2 regions of the Marinobacter sp. CP1 genome follow, and region 2 is predicted to be linked to the other one. Evidence: predicted binding sites of a transcription regulator. Region 2 holds the regulator's gene; the other holds the start of a gene.

Region 1 (10,133 bases), 1.4 Mb from region 2:
CCGTGATCAGCTTCTGATGGTGCATCCGGAAAAATATCTCCATCAACTGGACCTGATGCAACCGACCCGCGGCCGCGTGTTTACCGACCCGGACACGGCCATGATGCCCGACACCCTTCGAGCCGCTCGTCTGGCAGCTGGTGCCAATATCCAGGCCGTGGATATGGTCATGAGCAGCCAGGTTACTAACGCGTTTGTGTGTGCCCGGCCGCCCGGGCACCATGCCGAGCGGGCGAAATCCATGGGGTTCTGTTTTTACAACAACGTTGCCCTGGCCGCCATGCGCGCCCTCACCTTTCATCATTTGGAGCGGGTCGCGATCATCGATTTTGACGTGCACCAGGGCAATGGCACCGTAGACATTGTCAGTGGCGACGAGCGTATCCTGATGTGCTCAAGCTTCCAGCATCCCTTCTATCCGCACTCCCACGTGCACCGGCAGGCCGACAACATCGTGAATATTCCGATTGAGGCAAACTGTTCGTCTGAAGAGTACCGGAAGCAGGTGGAGGCGGGATGGCTGAAGCGCCTGAATGAATTCAAACCGCAGTTGATCCTGATTTCGGCGGGTTTTGATGCCCACCGGCTGGATCCGATGGCAGAACTGAATCTGGATACGGAAGATTATCGCTGGCTAACAGAAATGATTGTGAGTGTCGCCAGTGAGCACAGCAATGACCGGATCATTTCAACCCTGGAGGGCGGGTACCATCTGCGGGCCCTGGCGGAAAGCGTCAATGCCCACCTGGAAGTACTGGATTCGGTTTACTGACGCCAATCAGCCCCTGGGTTCGCCGCCATAACCGTTAGCCTGCTGCAGTTCCGGGCGGTCACCGGCCCGTTGCAGGCGGATATTGGTGCGCCGGTTATCGGCGGGCCGGTTGGATACCGGGTACTGGTCGCCGTGAGCCCGAACGGTAATCATGTTTTCATCAATACCGCTCGCCTTGAGGTAGTCGGCCACCACATTGGCGCGATCTTCGGAAAGCGCACGGTTGTCGATCCGGCTTCCAATACTGTCACTATGACCATCCACGAAAATCCGCTCAACCGTGGAATCTGCGTTCACATAGGCCACGATGTTATCCAGTAGTTGCCTGTCGGCATCGGATAATTGCGTGCTGCCGCTGGCAAAGGGCACCCTCGAGCGCTGGATCTGATCAAAGTTTACCGGCAGTAGATTGGACGTACAGCGCTGATAACGCTGGTACTCGCCGGCGAAGTTAATGTTGGAGACCTGAACCCGCACCGGGCGGCCATCAAACCACGATTCCCTGGTTACCGTCGGGCGCATCCCGTCCAGAAGTCCATGGGCGACCACGAACGCCTGACGGGTATCCAGCGAGACCTGACGGCGATCATCCGAGACATTGACCGTTCCCAGGGGCTTCGGCGCCACACCCGGACGCCAGGCCGGTGCCTCGACCACAAGGCTGCCGCGCCCTGGTCGCATCAATGCGGAATCAGACTCCAGGAAAAAGCTGAGACTTTCACCGGCGCGATGATTGAACACCGCCCGACCGTAGCCGGGAACTTCGTGCACCAGCCGGCATTCAAATACCGACTCGGCGAGATACCACTGGCTGTTCTCGATTCCGGCGCCATAGCTGGCAGCCTGCGCGGTTGCCGGCAGAAGCACCACGGGCAACGTGGCAACCAGCAGAGTATTCAGGAGTTGTCCGGGGCGAAATCCCATAGAGCTAGCCATCAGTGTCCGGAGTTAGCAGAGTCAGACTGTTTAACGGCCTGAGCCGGAAGTTCTTTAGCCACCAACCGGAAAACAATCACCCGCGCCTTCTGGTATAATTCGCCAAATTTTTTCGGCTCCCAGAGAACCGGGCACAAGCTCGCCCCGCCAAAGGTATTTCGGACAAACGCCATGACAGACAAGCTCACGCTCACACGCCCCGACGACTGGCACCTTCACGTACGGGACGGCGACATTCTCAACGACGTGGTACCGGCTACGGCCGCCTGCTTCGCTCGCGCCATCATCATGCCTAACCTGGTACCGCCAGTTACCACCGCAGCCGATGCCACAGCCTACCGGGAACGCATTCTGGCGGCTGCCAATGGCACCGAGTTCGAGCCGTTGATGACGCTGTATCTGACCGAGAGCATGACGGCGCAGACCATCCGGGATGCCAGGGCTGCCGGCGTTGTGGCTGCCAAGCTTTACCCCGCCGGAGCAACGACCAATTCCGACTCCGGCGTGAAGGATATCCGCAACATCTACCCGGTTCTGGAAGCCATGGCCAATTGTGGCATGCTGCTGCTGGTACACGGCGAGGTAACCGATGCCGATATCGACATTTTTGACCGGGAAAAGGTATTTCTGGAGCGTGTCCTGGCACCCACTCTCGAGGCTTTCCCGAACCTGAAGGTTGTACTGGAACATATCACCACGGCCGATTCCGCAGAATTTGTCCGGCAGCACGCCGGTGACAACCTCGGTGCGACTCTGACGCCCCAGCACCTGATGTACAACCGCAACCACATGCTGGTAGGCGGCATTCGACCGCATCTCTATTGCCTGCCAATCCTGAAGCGTAACCGCCATCAACAGGCGCTCAGGGACGCGGTGGCCAGCGGCGACAAACGCTTTTTCCTGGGCACGGATTCCGCCCCCCATTCAAAGGATCGCAAAGAGGCAGCCTGCGGTTGCGCTGGCTGTTACTCGGCCTACGGCGCAATCGGTCTGTATGCGGACATTTTCGAAGAGCTTGGCATCCTGGATAAACTTGAAGCATTCGCCAGTTTCAACGGGCCGGATTTCTATGGCCTACCGCGGAATACCGATACCATCACCCTGATTCGTGACCCCTGGACCATGCCGGCAGAGCTGCCGCTGGCTGACGGAACCATCGTGCCCCTCAAGGCTGGTGAAACCGTTCACTGGAAACTGGCGTAAACCTGACTTATTCCTTCTCACACACGGCCAAGACCGGAGCTTGAGTGACTGACGAAAACAAACCACCGCATCCCATGTCCCGCCGCTTTCGCGGGTTTCTGCCTGTTGTAGTCGACGTGGAAACCGCTGGCTTCAATCCCGAGCGGGACGCCCTGCTGGAAGTGGCGGCAGTGATACTGACCATGGACGACGATGGCTGGGTGCGGCGCGCTGAAACCCACGTTCAGCAGATCGATCCTTTCGAAGGCGCGAATCTGGAGCAGTCCGCGCTTGATTTCACGGGTATTGATCCGTGGAATCCGGAGCGAGAAGCGGTACCCGAGCGGGAAGGACTCAGCGAGATCTTCAGCCCCATTCGCAAGGCGGTGAAGAACCACGATTGCAAGCGAGCCGTCCTGGTGGGCCACAATGCCACCTTTGACCATAACTTCATCTTTGCAGCCGCGCTGCGGGCCGACATCCGTCGTAACCCGTTCCATCCTTTCTCAACCTTCGATACCGCCACGCTGGCCGGCCTGGCCTATGGCCACACGGTTCTGGCCCAGGCCTGCAAACTCGCGGGCATTCCGTTCAGCAACAAGGAAGCCCATTCCGCCGCCTATGACGCGGAAAAAACCGCAGACCTGTTCTGTGGCATTGTGAATCGCTGGAAAGAACTGGGCGGCTTTCCGCCTCCGGTGATCCCCGAAGAGACCGAATAACCGCCATAAAAAAACCCGCCGCAGCGGGTTTTTTTCTGTGTGCCAGGCCTAAGTGTTGAAGGCACGCCTCATACTCAGCTGACTTTAAAGCGGGACAGAGAATCCCTGAGCTGATGAGACAACTCCGCCAAGTCACCACTGGCTTCGGAGATCTGGACCATGGCCTGTTTGGTCTCCAAGGACTTTTCAGCAATTGTGGATACGTTGCGCGTTACTTCTTCGGCCGTGGCTGATTGCTCTTCGGAAGCCGTAGCAATCTGCTCCGCCATACCGGACATCCGGGCAACCTCTTCCACTGCCTCGCGAAGCTGCAACACTACGGTTCCTGCCCGCTCAGAAATACCTCTGGCCTGGGTGCTGCAGCGGGTAACCACCTTTGAAGCACGCTCCGAAGAATTAACCAGAGTTTCGATGGAACTACTGATCTCCTCGGTCGCCTTCTGGCTGTTCTGGGCCAGGCTGCGCACCTCATCCGCGACCACCGCGAAGCCCCTGCCCTGTTCACCGGCCCGGGCCGCTTCAATAGCGGCATTCAAAGCCAGCAAGTTAGTCTGGTCGGCGATGGACTTTATCGAATCCAGAACCCTGGTGATGGATTCCATATTCTTTCGCAAGTCCTCTATGCCGGCTTCTGCTTCCTCCAGTTCCCTGGCCATAGCACGGGTGTCCTCAGCGGAGGATTCCACCTCGGTGGCGCTGCGGCTGACCGCCTCATCAGTGCGCCGGGCGGCGGCTGCCGATTCCGAGGTATTCTGGGACACCTCGCTGATGGCAGAGGACATTTCTTCAATGGCCGACGCCACCTGCTCAGTCTGCTCTGCCTGCTGATTCACACTGTCCAGAGTCTGCGAGGTGGTACCGGACAACTGTTCAGATGCACTGGCCTGGCGCTGGGACGCTTCTTCAACCTTGAAGATCACTTCTTTCAGGTCTGACACCATCTTGAGCATGGAGCCGTATACGCCCGTGGCCTTGTCACTGTCGGACGAATCAATGACCAGGTTACCTGCAGCTACCTGTTCCGCCAGTGCCTGCAATTCGGACGGGTCTTTGCCGAGGGGTTTCATGATCCGCACTGCGGTCCAGACCGCGACGGCCGCCACGGCCAAGAGCACAATAGCAATGGCTATCGCCGCCAGCGTCCACATTTCACGCACCGGCGCCAGGGCCTCGTCTTCGCTGATCTCCGCCACCAGCGCCCAGTTCAGCCCGCCTACGGTAACTGGCCTGTGGGCGGAAAACACTGGCTCGCCACGGTAGGACGTAACCACGCCTTCACCGGAATTTCCGGCCAGGGCCTCATCCACCGATGTCGAACTAATGCGTCCATTCTCCGGGTCGGCAAAGGAAGCGACAACACTGCGGTTTTCCGGATCCAGGTAGGAGTCTGACCGCATCAGGTTATCCGGCCCCACCAGATAGGCATCCCCGGTTTCGCCCATGCCATCTCGTTCCATCATGATGTTGTTCAGGCTGTCGATGGGGAACTGGAAGGCCAGCACGGCCAGCCGCTCATCTTTTTCGGAATATATGGGGGTTGCCACAAATCCGGCGGGCGCACCGTAGGACGGTACATACCGAGTAAAATCAACAAAAGTCGGCGCAGTATCCTGTCCGTCAGACATCGCCTGACGATAAGCTGCCGCCAGGCCAGAATCCGCGTAGGGACCGTCTTTCAGGGAGGTAGCAAAATCCACCTCTTTGGCTACGGAATAGATAACATGGCCTGTATCGGCATCAATCAGATAAATATCGTAGTAGCCGAACGCCTCCTGAAACTCCTTGAACGAGGTGTGCCACTGTTTGTGAAGAGTGTTATAAAACTGCGCGATATGGACGTCAGCCGATACCAATTCGTCTTTCTGCCCCACAGGATTCGGGTTGTCCACGATGTAACCCATCTGCAGAGCCAGGCTGTTTTTGCTGAGGGATGCAACGAAGTCCGAGGCTGAACGTCCGTTAGCACCACCATTTTGCTGCAAGGGTGGCAAAAAATTCTGCTGATAATAAGCCTCGACGTTTTCTCGTAAGGTCGACTGCTCCTCTTGTACCAGTTTTTCATAATTCTGGAATGCCAAACCAAACCCCTGGGCCGCCGTTCGGGTCCCGCGATTATTGGCCATGGCTTTCAGCTGCCGGGCAATAGTGCTGAGATAATCTTCAACACTATGCTGCTTATTGGTAGCCGCAATAGAGAGTTGTTGCAACGCCTGTTCCGTCAGGCTCTGTCGGGCAATTTCGGCGTTAAAAAACGAGATGGCAATGACGGGAAGCAGGCCAACCAGCAGCAAAGTCAGCAAAAGACGTTTCTTGAGAGTCATCAATAGCCCTTCTTTTATATTGTTCTTATGTTAACCATCGGCTATCGGCTGGTTTTCTTTAGCCCAGAACACTTTATAAAAGAGGCGAATCTCGTTTAACCCATTAATATGGGAGGGGAAATAACTCCCCCTCCCACTCGATTCGGGGGCAACTGCGTTACCAGTAGATGCCCCGCATGATGGCGGCGAAAGCCACCTGCTCGCTGGACACCTTCGGCTTCTCCCCGGAACGGCTACCAGCGGCGGCCGGTGAATCCGGGAACATCCGGTAACCGGTGTTCATGACGATCTCGGCCATCTTGGGCGCCAGGGCATGAAGCACTTGGGCAGAGATACCCAAACGGGTAGCGATTCGCTTCGGCCGGTAGACGATGGCATCAGCAACCATGGTTGCAGCCTCGTCCGGCGTTAGCGTGGGGACAGAATCGTAGATCTTTGTTGGCGCAATCATCGGCGTTTTCACCAGAGGCATGTTAATGGTGGTGAACGTGACATTGCGATCCGACCATTCCGAAGCGGCGCAGCGGCTGAAGGCATCCAGCGCGGATTTGGAAGCCACGTAAGCCGAGAACCTGGGAGCGTTGGTCAGCACACCGATGGACGAGATGTTGACCACGTGACCGCGGCGATTCTCCAGCATCTTGGGCGCAAAGCCCATGATCAGACGAACGGAACCAAAGTAGTTCAGTTGCATGGTGCGCTCGAAATCGTGGAAGCGGTCGAACGACAGATCCAGTGAACGGCGAATCGAGCGCCCGGCGTTGTTGACCAGCACGTCGACCTGGCCATGGTTATCCAACACGGTCTTCACGAACTCGTCGCAGGCATCCATATCGGAAAAATCGCAGGGATAGGCGTGTACGCTTGCGCCCCGGGACTCCAACTCTGCGGCCACTTCCTTCAGGCGCTCGAGTTTGCGGGCACCGATCACGAGGATCGCGCCGGCGTCTGCCAGTTTCTGGGCAGTTGCAAGACCAATACCGGACGTAGCACCGGTCACCACGCAGACGCGACCTTCAACCGTGCCCTTGAGCGTGCGGTCCTTGAACAGGTCCGGATCCAGATTGCGCTCCCAGTAATCCCAGATCACCGGCGCGTAGTCCGGCAGGCGGGGCACTTCAATGCCGGTGCCTTTCAGAACGCGCTCGGTTTCGCGGGCGTCAAAACGGGTCGGGTAATTGATGAACGACATCACGGATGGCGGAATGCCCATGTCATCAAGAATGGCCGACGTCAGACGCTTCACCGGTGGCAGGTTCTTCAAGCTCTGGCGAATGAATGGCGGAATAAAGCCGAACATGCGGGAATCGATCCGCATCCCCATCCGGGGTGCGTGACCAGCCTCGCTGAAGATGTTGAGAATTTCGCCAACCTTGTACGGATCGGTATCCACCAGGTGGAAGCACTTGCCGTCTTCACCCTCGAGATGAGCAATGTGATCCATGGCGTTAACCACGAAATCCACCGGCACAATGTTCAGACGCCCACCCTCGACACCAATGGTCGGAACCCACTGGGGCAGCGCGTGGCGGATTTTCTGGATCATTTTGAAGAAATAGTAGGGGCCATCCACCTTGTCCATTTCACCGGTAGCGGTATGCCCAATCACCATGCCCGGGCGGTAGATGCGGAAGGGAACCTTGCATTCCTCACGAACGACCTTTTCAGATTCGTGCTTGGTCCGCAGGTACGGATGATCCAGCTTCTCGGCTTCCTCGAACATGTCTTCGCGGAAGATTCCCTTGAACAGACCGGCAGCCGCAATGGAAGAAACGTGATGGAAGTGCTTGGCGCCCATCGCTTCCGCAGCATTCACCGCAGCGCGGGTGCCCTCGATATTGGTTGCCTGCTGGGCTTCTTCATCTGCGCCCATATCGTACACGGCGGCGAGGTGAAAGAAGTGGTCGATTTTCCCTTTCAGGGCTTTCATCGTCTTGGCGTCGATGCCCAGATTCTTGCTGGTCAGGTCGCCTATGAAGGCCTTCACCTGGGTTTCATCCGCGCCCCAGCGCTCACGCAATTTGTCCAGCTTGTCCTGGGATTGTTCACGTACCAGTACGTGGACAGTGCCACCACGTGCCAGAAGCTTCTCCACCAGGAAACGGCCAATAAATCCGGTGCCACCCGTCAGGAAATAATTCATCAATCTTCCACCCTGCCTGTTGCTCTGTTGTTGTCTATCCATGCCGGCACCCATACGACTAACGTCTTAGAGTTTTCCGGAAACGCCGGCATTGTACTTAATTGCAACCTTCATGTATCGAACTTTTTTAGAGCTTTTACTCTGTAAGCCTTTGTTTTGTATAGAGCTATTACTCTAAATTTTTGACCCGACAAGCGGGACATGCCTGTCCGGTTCGTCGACACAATGTTTTTGAGACTAGCACAGGAATTGCCCCGTGCATGCTCAATTTCCGGATTACCACAATGCAATGAAAGCGCCCGCCAGCAATGACATAATCGGGAACTTATCGCGCCTTTTGGCATCTCTTGTTTTCACAGGAACACCGACCTCCGGAACCCCTACTATGCAGAAAGACAATCCCAACGCGGAACGCTACATTTCGATTGCCCGGGCCTGCCTGAAGGCCATCAACGACACAGCCGATAACGCTGGTTCACGGGAAGAGAAAATTCAGGCGGTCTACGAGGCCATCGACAAGGCCTTCCAGGCCGAGTTCGCAGATTATCGCCAGTCCGTCGCCATCATGGCGACTGTTCTGGAGCGTATTGCCTCGGGCCAGCTGGACAGTGAGAAAGCCGCCGACCTGGCACGTAAAACACTTGACCAGCAGCCTGAAAGCACCCGCAACGCGCTGATGCACTGATTCGCAAACGTCTTCTCCGGATCCCAGAGGGCCTATGAACACACGTACCGTCAGGAAGAACTCCATGCAGAACCCGATCTCACGCCTGTTTTCCCTGCTCATACTTTTGCTGTTCAGCACCCTTGCTCTTTCTGCGCAGATTCCCGAGAAGAGCCCCAATGACGACAACCAGTACCGGTTTATCGAACTGGACAACGGCCTGAAGGTCATTCTGGTGTCTGATGAGGATGCAGACAAAGCGGCGGCCTCAATGAACGTTGCTGTTGGTAGCGGAGATGATCCGGCGGAGCGCGAAGGCCTCTCCCACTTCCTCGAGCACATGCTGTTCCTCGGGACCGAGAAATACCCCGATCCGGGCGAGTACCAGCAGTTCATCAAGAGCCACGGTGGCCAGCACAATGCCTTCACCGCGTTCCAGGACACGAACTACTTCTTCGATGTTCAGGCCGAATTTCTGGAACCGGCACTGGATCGGTTCGCCCAGCAATTTTCCGCGCCCCTATTTACCGCCGAACTGGTGGATCGTGAGCGCAACGCTGTGCACTCGGAGTTCAGCGCCAAACAGAAAGACGATGGTCGACGCTTCTATTCCGTCAAGAAGGCCGTTAGCAATCCGGATCACGCCTTCAGTCACTTTGCCGTCGGAAACCTGAGCACCCTTGAGAATACGGAAGCAAATCCCCTTCGGCCGGATCTGATCGAGTTCTGGAAGCAGCATTACTCCTCGAACATCATGAGCCTGGCGGTTTACGGGCCCCAAAGCCTGGACGAACTGGAATCCATGGTGCGAGGGCGGTTCGATGCCATTGAAAACCGCAACCTTGAGACCAAGCGTCACGTCGCCAGCCTGTACCGCTCAGATGAGCTGCCAGCCAAGGTCACAGCAGAAGCACTGAAGGACGTTCGAAGCCTGTCGCTCACGTTCCCTATTCCGTCCCAGGAAGCGAACTACCGCACCAAACCCGCCAGCTACGTGGCCAACCTGCTCGGCCACGAGGGCCCAGGCAGCCTGTTCGACGTTCTGAAACGGGCCGGTCTGGCGGAAAGCCTTTCCGCAGGTCTGGGCATGGATACCGGCGAGAACGCCACCCTCGAAATCAGCATTTCCCTGACACCGGAAGGACTGGCTCGCCATGAGGACATCCTGCCGCTGGTATTCGATTACATCGAGAAGATTCGCCAGAAAGGTATCAGCGAGCAGCGTTTCCTGGAAATGCAGAACCTGGCTCGCATCGATTTTCGATTCCGCGAACAGGGTAACCCCCTGCACGAAGCCATGCGCCTTTCTCGTTACCTCCAGGACTATCCCGCCGAAGACGTTTTGCGGGCGCCCTGGCTGGTTGAGCGCTTCGCGCCGGAACAGTACCGCGAC
Region 2 (10,133 bases):
TCCATGGTAATCACGTCGGGACGCAGTTTCTCGGCCAGCTCAACGCCTTCCCGACCATTGGTCGCAGCACCTACCACTTTGATCTGGCCGGAGCTGGTCAGGATTTCCGTCAGCCGCTTGCGAAAAAACCCTGAATCGTCAACGACCAGGACAGAAACTGTCATCCACTTCTCCTACCCAATCCATCGTTCTTCGGCCTTCTCTGGCAAAAAGCGCCGGAAGGCCCGGCTCAACCGTAATGTTGCAACAGGCTTGGCACATCAATAATGAGTGCAATCCGGCCATCGCCGGTAATAGTGGCACCGGCCATGCCTGGCGTACCCTGGAGCGCTCGCCCAAGGGGCTTGATAACCACTTCTTCCTGACCAACCAGCTGGTCGACCACGAACCCGACCTGCTTGGACCCATGGCCACAATGACAACATGGGCGTTATCGGGCACCTCCTGGCCAGCACCGCCACGAACCAGCCAGCGCTTGATATGGAATAGCGGGAAGACTTTATCCCGAACCACAATGCACTCGCGCCCATCGACGATGTTGGTCTTGGTCAGGTCCAGATGGAAAATCTCGACCACGTTGACCAGCGGCAACGCAAAGGATTGATCGCCCAGCATGATCATCAGGGTGGGCATGATGGCGAGCGTCAGCGGAACCTTGATGACAATGCGAGAGCCCTTGCCCAGCTCGGATTCGATGCTCAACTGGCCATTGAGCTGGCCAATCTTGGTTTTCACCACATCCATGCCGACGCCACGTCCGGACACATCCGAAATCTGCTCCTTGGTGGAGAATCCGGCGGCAAAAATAAGGTTGTAACACTCCGAATTGGTCAGCCGGTCCGCGGCGTCCTGGTCGTAGATACCCTTTTCGACTGCTTTGCGGCGCAGGACTTCCGGATCCATGCCCGCGCCGTCATCCTCGATAAACAGCAGAATATGGTCTCCCTCCTGCTCGGCAGAGAGGGTAACCGTGCCCTGGCGTGGCTTCCCGGCCTTCTCGCGGACTTCCGGAGCCTCGATCCCGTGGTCCACCGAATTCCGCACCAGGTGAACCAGCGGATCAGACAGCGCTTCAACCAGGTTCTTGTCGAGATCGGTTTCCTCGCCATGCATCACCAGGTTCACCTCTTTCTTGAGGTTTCTGGCGAGATCGCGCACAACGCGGGGGAACCTGCCGAACACCTTTTTGATCGGCTGCATGCGGGTCTGCATGACGGCGGACTGGAGATCAGTCGTAACCACATCCAGGTTGGATACCGCCTTGTGCATGTGTTCGTCTTCACTTTCAGCACCCAGACGCTGCAAGCGGTTACGCACCAGCACCAGCTCACCCACCATATTCATGATGTCATCGAGCCGCTTGGTGTCGACACGAACCGTCGTTTCCGCGGCCGGGGCATTCTCGCGAGCAGGCATCGCCGGTGCGGCAGCGCCTTTGGCCTCCGGCTTCTCGGCCGGCTTCGACTTTTCGGGTTTTGACGCGTTTGCTTTCGCTGAAGCTGGTTCTTTTGAAGATGCAGGCTGTTTCGGCGCTGAGGGCTGTTTTGGAGCTGCAGGCTCTTTCGAGGCTGAAGGCTCTCCGCCCGCGGTCGGGCTTCCGCCCTTGCCGTGAAGATCGTCCAGCAGTTTCTCGAATTCGTCGTCGGTGATCAGGTCATCGCCGCCAGCAGATCCGGCCTTGGCAGCCGGCTTTTCTTCTTTACCAGAAGCCTCTTCCTCGCCAGCTGGCGCACCGGCAAACTGACCTTTTCCGTGCAGTTGGTCCAGTAGCGCTTCGAATTCGTCGTCGGTTATTTCGTCGTCTCCAGAACTTTCCTGGTCACCGCCGGCCGATCCGGCGCTCGAAGCCGAGGAAACCTCCGCTGATTTCTCGTCCTGCAGTGCGTCCAGAAGCTGTTCGAACTCGTCGTCGGTGATGTCGCCACCGTCTTCTGCCGGTTCGCTCTCTTCCTGCTCAGGTTGAGCGGCAGCGGGCGGTGCCCCCTCGCCTTCAGGCTGGGCCAGGGCATCCAGACGGGCAATCAGTTCGTCCGGAGCCGGCGTCAGCTCCTCATGATTGCGGACCTGCTCAAACATGGCATTGACGTAGTCGAGTGCTTCTAGAACCACGTCCATCAGTTCGGAATCCACCTTGCGCTTGTGATTACGCAAGATGTCGAAAACGTTTTCCGCGGAATGGCAGCAGTTCACCAGCGCTTCAAGCTGAAGGAAGCCGGCTCCGCCTTTCACGGTATGGAAACCACGGAAGATGGCGTTGAGCAGATCACTGTCGTCAGGATGTCGCTCAAGATCTACCAACTGCTCTGACAGCTTTTCGAGGATCTCGCCGGCTTCTACCAGGAAGTCCTGCAAAATCTCTTCATCAGCATCAAACGCCATGCGTTACCCTCATTATTCAGAAACCGAGACTGGACAACAGGTCGTCTACGTCGTCCTGCCCCGAAACTACATCTTCACGCTCATCGGCCTTGATCTGGGGCCCGACGCCCTTCTCTGCAGACTCTTCTTTTTCTTCAATCTGGTGCACCGTGCCCGTGAGCTGGTCCACATGACTGGCCATCACCACCAGGCTGAGCATCTGCTCCTCAACCTCTTTCACCAGGGCGGTGACCTTCTGGATGACCTGACCTGTCAGATCCTGATAGTCCTGAGCCAGCAGGATTTCCGACAGGTTGCTGTACATGGTGTCGGCATCGGTTGCCATGCTGACAAAAAAACGATCAATCCGGCCGTACAGCTCGCGAAACTCAGCCGGCTGCATTTCCCGGCGACGCAGGCGCTGCCACTCATCACGCAACGCGGCGGCCTCGTCTCTGAGGGCATTGGCCACCGGCATGGTTTCCTCAACCAGGTCCATGGTCCGGTTGGCTGCTTCACCGGTCATCTGCACAACGTATTCGAGACGATCAGAGGCATCAGTCATCTTTGACAGTGCTTCCTGCTGCTCGGCGTTACGGGGATCAATCTGGAAGTTCCGGATTGCTTCGTGCAGGCTCCGCGTCAGCCGCCCTACCTCACGGTACAGACTCTGATCCCTGACCTCGCTGAGTTCATTGATCAGGGTCATGGCTTTGGCATAATCACCCGCATCAACACTCTCGGCCAGTTCCGCTGCCTGCCGCTGGAGCTTTTCCGTCACCTCCGGTTCAAGGCCCCGATGGTTCTTTTTGCTATCGCTCATGAGAGCCATCCGACCTCTGGTTACTGGATTCTTTCAAAGATTTTCTCAATCTTTTCCTTGAGCACGGCAGCGGTGAACGGCTTGACCACATACCCGTTTACGCCTGCCTGGGCAGCGGCAACGATCTGGTCGCGCTTGGCCTCAGCAGTTACCATCAATACCGGCAGGGTTTTCAGATTCTCGTCCGCCCGAACGGCCTTGAGCAGGTCGAAGCCTGACATGCCAGGCATGTTCCAGTCGGTCACCAGAAAATCGTATTTGCCGCTTTTGAGCATTGGCAGTGCCGTGTTGCCGTCGTCAGCTTCATCGGTGTTGGTGAAGCCAAGATCACGCAGCAGGTTCTTGATGATCCGTCGCATTGTGGAGAAGTCGTCCACAATGAGGATTTTCATGTTTTTGTCCAATGGGACCTCCAGTTAGTAACACCCGGAATTCGTTTGACCTTTGCGTTCAAAGTCTAGCAGGCCGCTGTTTTAACCGCTTATTGTCGGACCTTTGCTTCGGTTGTAAAGCATCGGTTACCAAAAACTACAGACCACCTCGTTGGCGACACAGACTGAACGCGGTCAGTTGTCCGATTCCTGACGCCAATCCGAGAGCCGCCCCCGAAGGCGCAGGGCTGCCTGGCTGTGAATCTGGCTTACCCTGCTCTCACTGACGCCGAGCACCGCGCCAATCTCCTTGAGGTTCAGTTCTTCCTGGTAGTAAAGGCTCAACACCAGCTTTTCCCGCTCCGGCAGGTCTTCAATCGCCTCAGCGAGGCTCCGCCGGAAGGCATCGGAGGACAAACCCTCAAGGGGATTATCCTGCGTCTCTGTCTGTTCTATCGGCAGCTCTCCGGATTCATTGAGCTCGTCGAGGCTAAAAAGTCGACCGCTGTTGGAATCGGAAAGGTAGGAGTGGTATTCGGGCAGCCCCATGCCCAGCTCTTCGGCCACTTCCTGATCGTGGGCTTCGCGGCCAAGTCGATCTTCAACGGCTTTGATGGCCTGGGAAATGCGACGGGCGTTGCGATGAACAGAACGTGGCACCCAGTCACCCTTGCGGATTTCGTCCACCATGGCGCCGCGAATACGGATACCGGCGTAAGTCTCGAAGGTAGCACCTTTGGTGGAGCTGTAACGCTGGGCGGCCTCGAGCAGACCAATCATGCCGGCCTGCATCAGGTCTTCAAGCTGGACGGACGCCGGCAGGCGAGCCATCAGGTGAAGGGCAATTTTCTTGACCAGCGGCGCGTGCTGCTCAATGAGCTGAGCCGGCTTCTGCGCACTTGACTGGTTATAGATTCCGAGGTTTTTCGCCAATGTCATGTATCCGGTTTTTTGTTTGACTGGATCCGATTCAGACTTCGACGAGCCGCTCCACAAAAAATTCCAGATGCCCGCGGGGAGAGGACGGCAACGGCCAGCTATCTACCTTGTCCGCCAGCGCCTTGATGGCCAGTGAAGCTTTCGCCCTGGGATAGGCGTCCAGCACCGCACGCTGCCGCTGAACCGCTTTCTTCACGGCCTCATCGTAGGGGACTATTCCTACGTATTGTAGTGCCACATCGAGGAAGCGCTCGGTGACCCGGGTCAGTTTTTCAAACAGATGCCGGCCTTCCTGCTCATTCCGGACCTGATTGGCAAGAATACGGAAGCGGTTGGTTCCATAATCACGGTTCATCAGCTTGATCAGGGCATAGGCATCGGTGATCGAGGTCGGCTCGTCGCAGACAACCAGCAGCAGCTCCTGCGACGCTCTCAGAAAACTGACCACTGACTCGGAAATACCGGCGGCGGTATCAACGATCAGGACATCGATCTGATCACCCAGTTCGCTGAACGCATTAATCAGCCCGGCATGTTCCATGGGGCTGAGCTGGGTCATTCGTTGGGTACCGGAAGAGGCGGGGACAATCTTGATGCCACCGGGACCATTCACCAGAACGTCCTTCAGATCACAGTCGCCCGCCAGAACATCCTGGAGGTTGCGATTGGCAGTGATGCCCAGCAAGACGTCGATATTGGCGAGCCCCAGATCGGCGTCGAGCAGCACCACTCTCCGGCCTTTCTGCGCCAGGGCGATTCCGAGGTTCACCGACACGTTACTCTTGCCGACACCACCCTTTCCGCCGGAAACTGCAATCACCTGTACCGGATGTGCTCTGCTCATACTGTTTTTGGTCTCTCGCCACGTTTCGCCGGCTTTGTCTCCGACGCCTGCTGTCAATCTGTCCGGTCTCAGGCGTGCTCTTTCAGGCCCTCTGCGACCGCTTGCTGTTGCTGGAGTGTTTTCAGCCGATCCACGGCCAACCGCACCAGCGGAACGGCTTCTGCGTGGTGCAGGTCTTCAGGAATCTTCTGGCCGTCTGTGTAATAGGCTACCGGCAGACCGGTTTCCATCACAAACCCGAGAGACTCGCCCAGCGTCAGGGCCTCGTCGATTTTGGTCATCACACAGCCCGCAAGATTTGCCATCTTATAGCAATGCCACACGGATTTCATGATGCGAGGCTGACTGGTTGCCGAGACCACCAGATGGGTTTTGATATTGTGATGGCTGCGAGCCAGTTCGGCCAGCTGTTCCTGGTAGCCTTTGTCCGCACTGGTCAGTCCGGCGGTATCAATCAGCACCAGATGACGGTCTGACAGTTCGTCCAGAATATCGTCCAGACTGTGACTTTCATCCACGACCCGAACCGGCACATTCAGGATCCGACCGAACACGAATAACTGCTCGTGCGCCGCCACCCGATAGCGATCCGTGGTAACCAGGGCCACGGAATCGGAGCCATGCTTGAGCACGTAACGAGCGGCGAGTTTTCCGATGGTGGTGGTTTTCCCGGACCCTGTCGGACCCACCAACGCATAGGCGCCGCCCTCATCCAGCCACTCCATTCGGGAGGTCCGAACCCCGGTACACAGCATTTTCAGGGACTGCTTCCAACCGTCTTCCAGGCGCCCCGCCTTGTGACGACGGGAAATTGACCCCGCCAGATCACTGCCGAGGCCGAACTCCTGCAAGCGCTCGGCAAGCCTCTGCTGCACGGCGGTGGTCGCAGAAACCTCCGGCTCCTGTTGCGGCCGATGGCCCTGCATCATGTCTTTGAGCGAGCTGATCTCGGCCCGCATCTGCGCCAGCTCATCGGAATAGGCTTCCCTCGGCGCCTGTGGCAGAGGTTCAATATCACCAAAACCACCGCTCACCTCTTCCTGAATGGCAGCGAACGAACCGGCGTAGCTCGCGCCCTGCGATGCCCGCTTTTCCCGTACTTCACGGATGCGGTCCCGGGACCGGCTCAGCTCGTCCTCAAGACGCCTGTGCTGGTCGGCCTGCATCTCGGCCAAGCGGGACCCGTTGGTGGCTTCTTCTGCCTGGTTGCCCAGTCGCTGGCGCGCCATATTCTCGTCATAGTCCAGCGCCGTCACAATTTCGACACCGCCGTCGACCCGACGATTGGAAAGGATCACGGCGTCCGGCCCCATCTGTTCACTGACCTGCTTGAGCGCCTCGGCCATGGTCTGAGCAAAAAACCGTTTTACTTTCATGATGCCTCTTCCTCCACCGGCAACGCCGTGCCGGCGCTGTCCGCTCTGTCATCCGCGCCGTTACTGGCCAACGGACGCCACGATCGTAATCTGTTTGTTATCCGGAATTTCCTGGTACGAGAGCACATGGAGCCGCTCTACCCCGTAGCTGGCGAACTTCGCCAGCACCGGCCTCAGGGGCCCGGACACCAGCAGAATGGCTGGCTTGCCGAGCATCTCCTGACGCTGGACGCTCTCCTGAAGCGAGCGCTGGAGTTTTTCAACCATATTCGGCTCCAGGACCAGGCCAATATCTTCCTGTCCGCCGGATTGTTGACTCTGTTGAACAGACTTCAGCAATAACTGTTCCAGATCCGGATCCAGGGTGATCACCGGTATCTCCGATTCGTTGCCGCAGATACTCTGGACAATCATCCGGCGCAGGGACTGCCGCGCAACGGTGGTCAACAGCTTCGGATCCTGACTCTTCGGATGCACGTTCACGATGGCCTCGGCAATGGACCGCATGTCTCGGATCGGCACTTCTTCCTTCAGGAGGTTCTGCAGCACTTTCAGCAGCAGACTGATGGATACGGTGGTGGGTACCAGTTCCTCGGCCAGCTTCGGAGAAATCTTTTCAAGCTGATCCAGCCATTTCTGGACTTCCTCATGGCCCAGCAGCTCGTGGGCGTGTTTCTGCAGTACCTGGTTAAGGTGGGTCGCGACCACCGTACTGGCATCGACCACGGTATAGCCGAGCGTCTGGGCCTGGTCTTTCTTGTCTGGCTCAATCCAGCTGGCGTCCAGACCGAACGCCGGATCCTTGCCTTCAATGCCTTCTATCTTTCCGAATACCTGACCGGGGTCGATGGCCAGTTCGCGGTCCGGATGGATTTCCGCTTCGGCAATGGTCACGCCCATCAGGGTGATGCGGTAGACATTGGGCATCAGATCGAGGTTGTCTCGAATGTGGACCGAGGGCATCAGGAAGCCGAGATCCTGGGACAGCTTTTTACGAACGCCCTTGATACGACTGAGCAACTGGCCACCCTGTGACTTGTCCACCAGCGGGATCAACCGGTAACCCACTTCCAGACCGACAATATCGACAGTGGACACATCGTCCCAACCCAGCTCCTTGGTCTCTCCGGGGGCCGGTAGTTGACGCCCCTGATCGCCGCCAGCATCACCGCCTGGAGGCAGATCACGACCCGCCGGCCGTGGAGCCGCCCCGCCCGCGCCCCTAGCCGGGAATGCGCCATCTTCTTCGACGGTCTGTCTCTGGTGCTTCCAGATATACCAGGCAGCGCCGGCGGCCAGTGCACCCAGACCCAGGAAGGCCACGTGGGGCATTCCGGGAATCAGACCGAGAATGATCAGGATAGCGGCGGCAATGGACAGCGCCTTGGGCGCACTGAACATTTGCTGGAGGATCTGGCCGCCCATGTCCTGGCTGGAGGTAACCCGCGTTACCATGATTGCAGCAGACGTGGACAGCAGCAGCGAGGGAATCTGTGCCACCAGGCCGTCGCCAATGGTCAGCAGCGCATATCGCTCCATGGCCAGCCCGAAATCCAGGCCGTGCTGCAGCATACCAATGGCAATACCGCCAATGATGTTGATCGCAAGAATCAGCAGGCCGGCAATGGCGTCGCCCTTCACAAACTTGGACGCACCGTCCATGGAGCCGTAGAAATCCGCTTCCTGGGCGATTTCGGCACGTCGATGCTTGGCCTCATCCTGATTGATCAGGCCGGCGTTCAGGTCCGCATCAATCGCCATCTGCTTGCCTGGCATGGCATCCAGCGTGAAACGGGCGCTCACCTCGGAGACCCGGCCGGCACCCTTGGTCACGACCAGGAAGTTGATGATCATCAGGATCGCAAACACCACCAGACCCACGGCGTAATTGCCGCCGATCAGAACGGCGCCGAAGGATTCGATCACTTTACCGGCGGCATCGCCGCCTTCGTGGCCGTTCAGCAGAACAATCCGGGTGGACGCCACGTTCAGGGCGAGACGCAAAAGTGTGGCTACCAGCAGGACTGTCGGGAAGGACGCAAACTCCATCGGCCGCAGGGCGTAGACACACACCAGCAGAATGACAATGGACAGGGTGATGTTGAAAGTAAAGAACACGTCCAGGAGGAACGCCGGCATGGGCAGAATCATCATGCCCAGCAAGCCCATCAGCATGATGGGTATGCCCAGGTTGCCCCGCGTCAGGGTTTTGACGTTATTGAGGACTAAAGCTCTGTCCATGCCGGATACTTCTCCGATTGGCCGTGCCTGCAGGCGTTTTGAAGGTCGAAAATCTGACACCGGAGCGTCGTTTGGAAGGGTTATCGCAAGATCCGTACCACCCCTTAGGGGATTTCCGTTAAGCAGCCATTTGCGGCCTGACTCGCCTTGCCAGATGCGGTATCCTTGCGCCATTTGATCGCGACGCCAAAATTCCAACCAGACACACAGGTGACCCCATGCCAATCCACGAGGTAAAACACCCTCTGATCCGCCACAAGCTCGGCATCATGCGCCGTGCGGATATCAGCACCAAGAATTTCCGGGAGCTGGCACAGGAAGTCGGTGCACTCCTGACCTACGAGGCCACCAAAGACTTCAATCTGCAGGAAAAGACCATCGAAGGCTGGGCAGGGCCGGTTAACGTGGAACAGATTCACGGCAAGAAGGTCACCATAGTGCCGATCCTGCGGGCCGGCCTTGGCATGCTTGACGGTGTCCTCAGCCTGATTCCGGTGGCCCGAGTCAGTGTTGTCGGCCAGATCCGCAACGAGGAAACCCTCGAGGCCAGCACCTACCTTGAAAAGCTGGTGGGCGAACTGGACCAGCGTATGGCCATGATTGTCGATCCGATGCTCGCCACCGGCGGCTCAATGATCTCCACCATTGACCTGCTCAAGAAGGCTGGCAGCACCGAGATCCGGGCCCTGGTTCTGGTCGCCGCGCCCGAAGGCGTTGAAAAGGTTCTGGAGAAACATCCGGACGTATCTATCTACACCGCCTCCGTTGATGAGCGCCTCAACGACAAAGGCTACATCCTTCCGGGTCTCGGCGATGCCGGCGACAAAATCTTCGGCACCAAGCAAAAGGACGTTTAAGAATGCAGGACCATACCAACGACCCGGTCTGGAAACAGGCCATTGCTGGCTCCCAGATGCTGCTGGTGGCGTTCGGCGCACTGGTTCTGATGCCCCTGATTACCGGACTGGATCCCAACGTGGCGCTGTTTACCGCCGGTCTGGGCACCCTGATTTTCCACATAGTCACCGGCGGCCAGATCCCGATCTTCCTGGCCTCGTCCTTCGCCTTCATTGCCCCGGTGATTGCCTCCAAAGGCCGGTTTGGCATGGAAGAAACCCTCGGCGGGCTGATGGCCGCGGGTATTCTCTACATTTTCCTGAGTGGCCTGGTACGCCTGCGGG

Evidence for each region. The regulator FliA, encoded in region 2, starts transcription of late flagellar genes. The targets are predictions, from matches to a motif close to CTAAAGTTTNNNNNNNNNNNGCCGNTAA.
Region 1: a site for FliA is predicted at 5,968-5,995, ahead of ACP86_RS17070 (methyl-accepting chemotaxis protein). Genes of this name have one in related genera too.

The regions. Positions count from the first base shown of each region.
Region 1 covers NZ_CP011929.1:3,705,303-3,715,435, reverse strand. The annotation lists gene ACP86_RS17090 (histone deacetylase family protein) at 1-772, shown strand, start outside; gene ACP86_RS17085 (flagellar protein MotY) at 779-1,696, opposite strand; gene pyrC (dihydroorotase) at 1,880-2,911, shown strand; gene rnt (ribonuclease T) at 2,956-3,612, shown strand; gene ACP86_RS17070 (methyl-accepting chemotaxis protein) at 3,687-5,933, opposite strand; gene ACP86_RS17065 (SDR family oxidoreductase) at 6,091-8,076, opposite strand; gene ACP86_RS17060 (hypothetical protein) at 8,462-8,761, shown strand; gene ACP86_RS17055 (insulinase family protein) at 8,826-10,133, shown strand, end outside.
Region 2 covers NZ_CP011929.1:352,725-362,857, forward strand. The annotation lists partial or broken gene cheB (chemotaxis-specific protein-glutamate methyltransferase CheB) at 1-164, opposite strand, end outside; partial or broken gene ACP86_RS01635 (chemotaxis protein CheW) at 230-2,379, opposite strand; gene ACP86_RS01640 (protein phosphatase CheZ) at 2,396-3,181, opposite strand; gene cheY (chemotaxis response regulator CheY) at 3,202-3,585, opposite strand; gene ACP86_RS01650 (RNA polymerase sigma factor FliA) at 3,748-4,491, opposite strand; gene ACP86_RS01655 (MinD/ParA family protein) at 4,523-5,335, opposite strand; gene flhF (flagellar biosynthesis protein FlhF) at 5,404-6,711, opposite strand; gene flhA (flagellar biosynthesis protein FlhA) at 6,772-8,952, opposite strand; gene upp (uracil phosphoribosyltransferase) at 9,171-9,809, shown strand; gene ACP86_RS01675 (uracil-xanthine permease family protein) at 9,812-10,133, shown strand, end outside.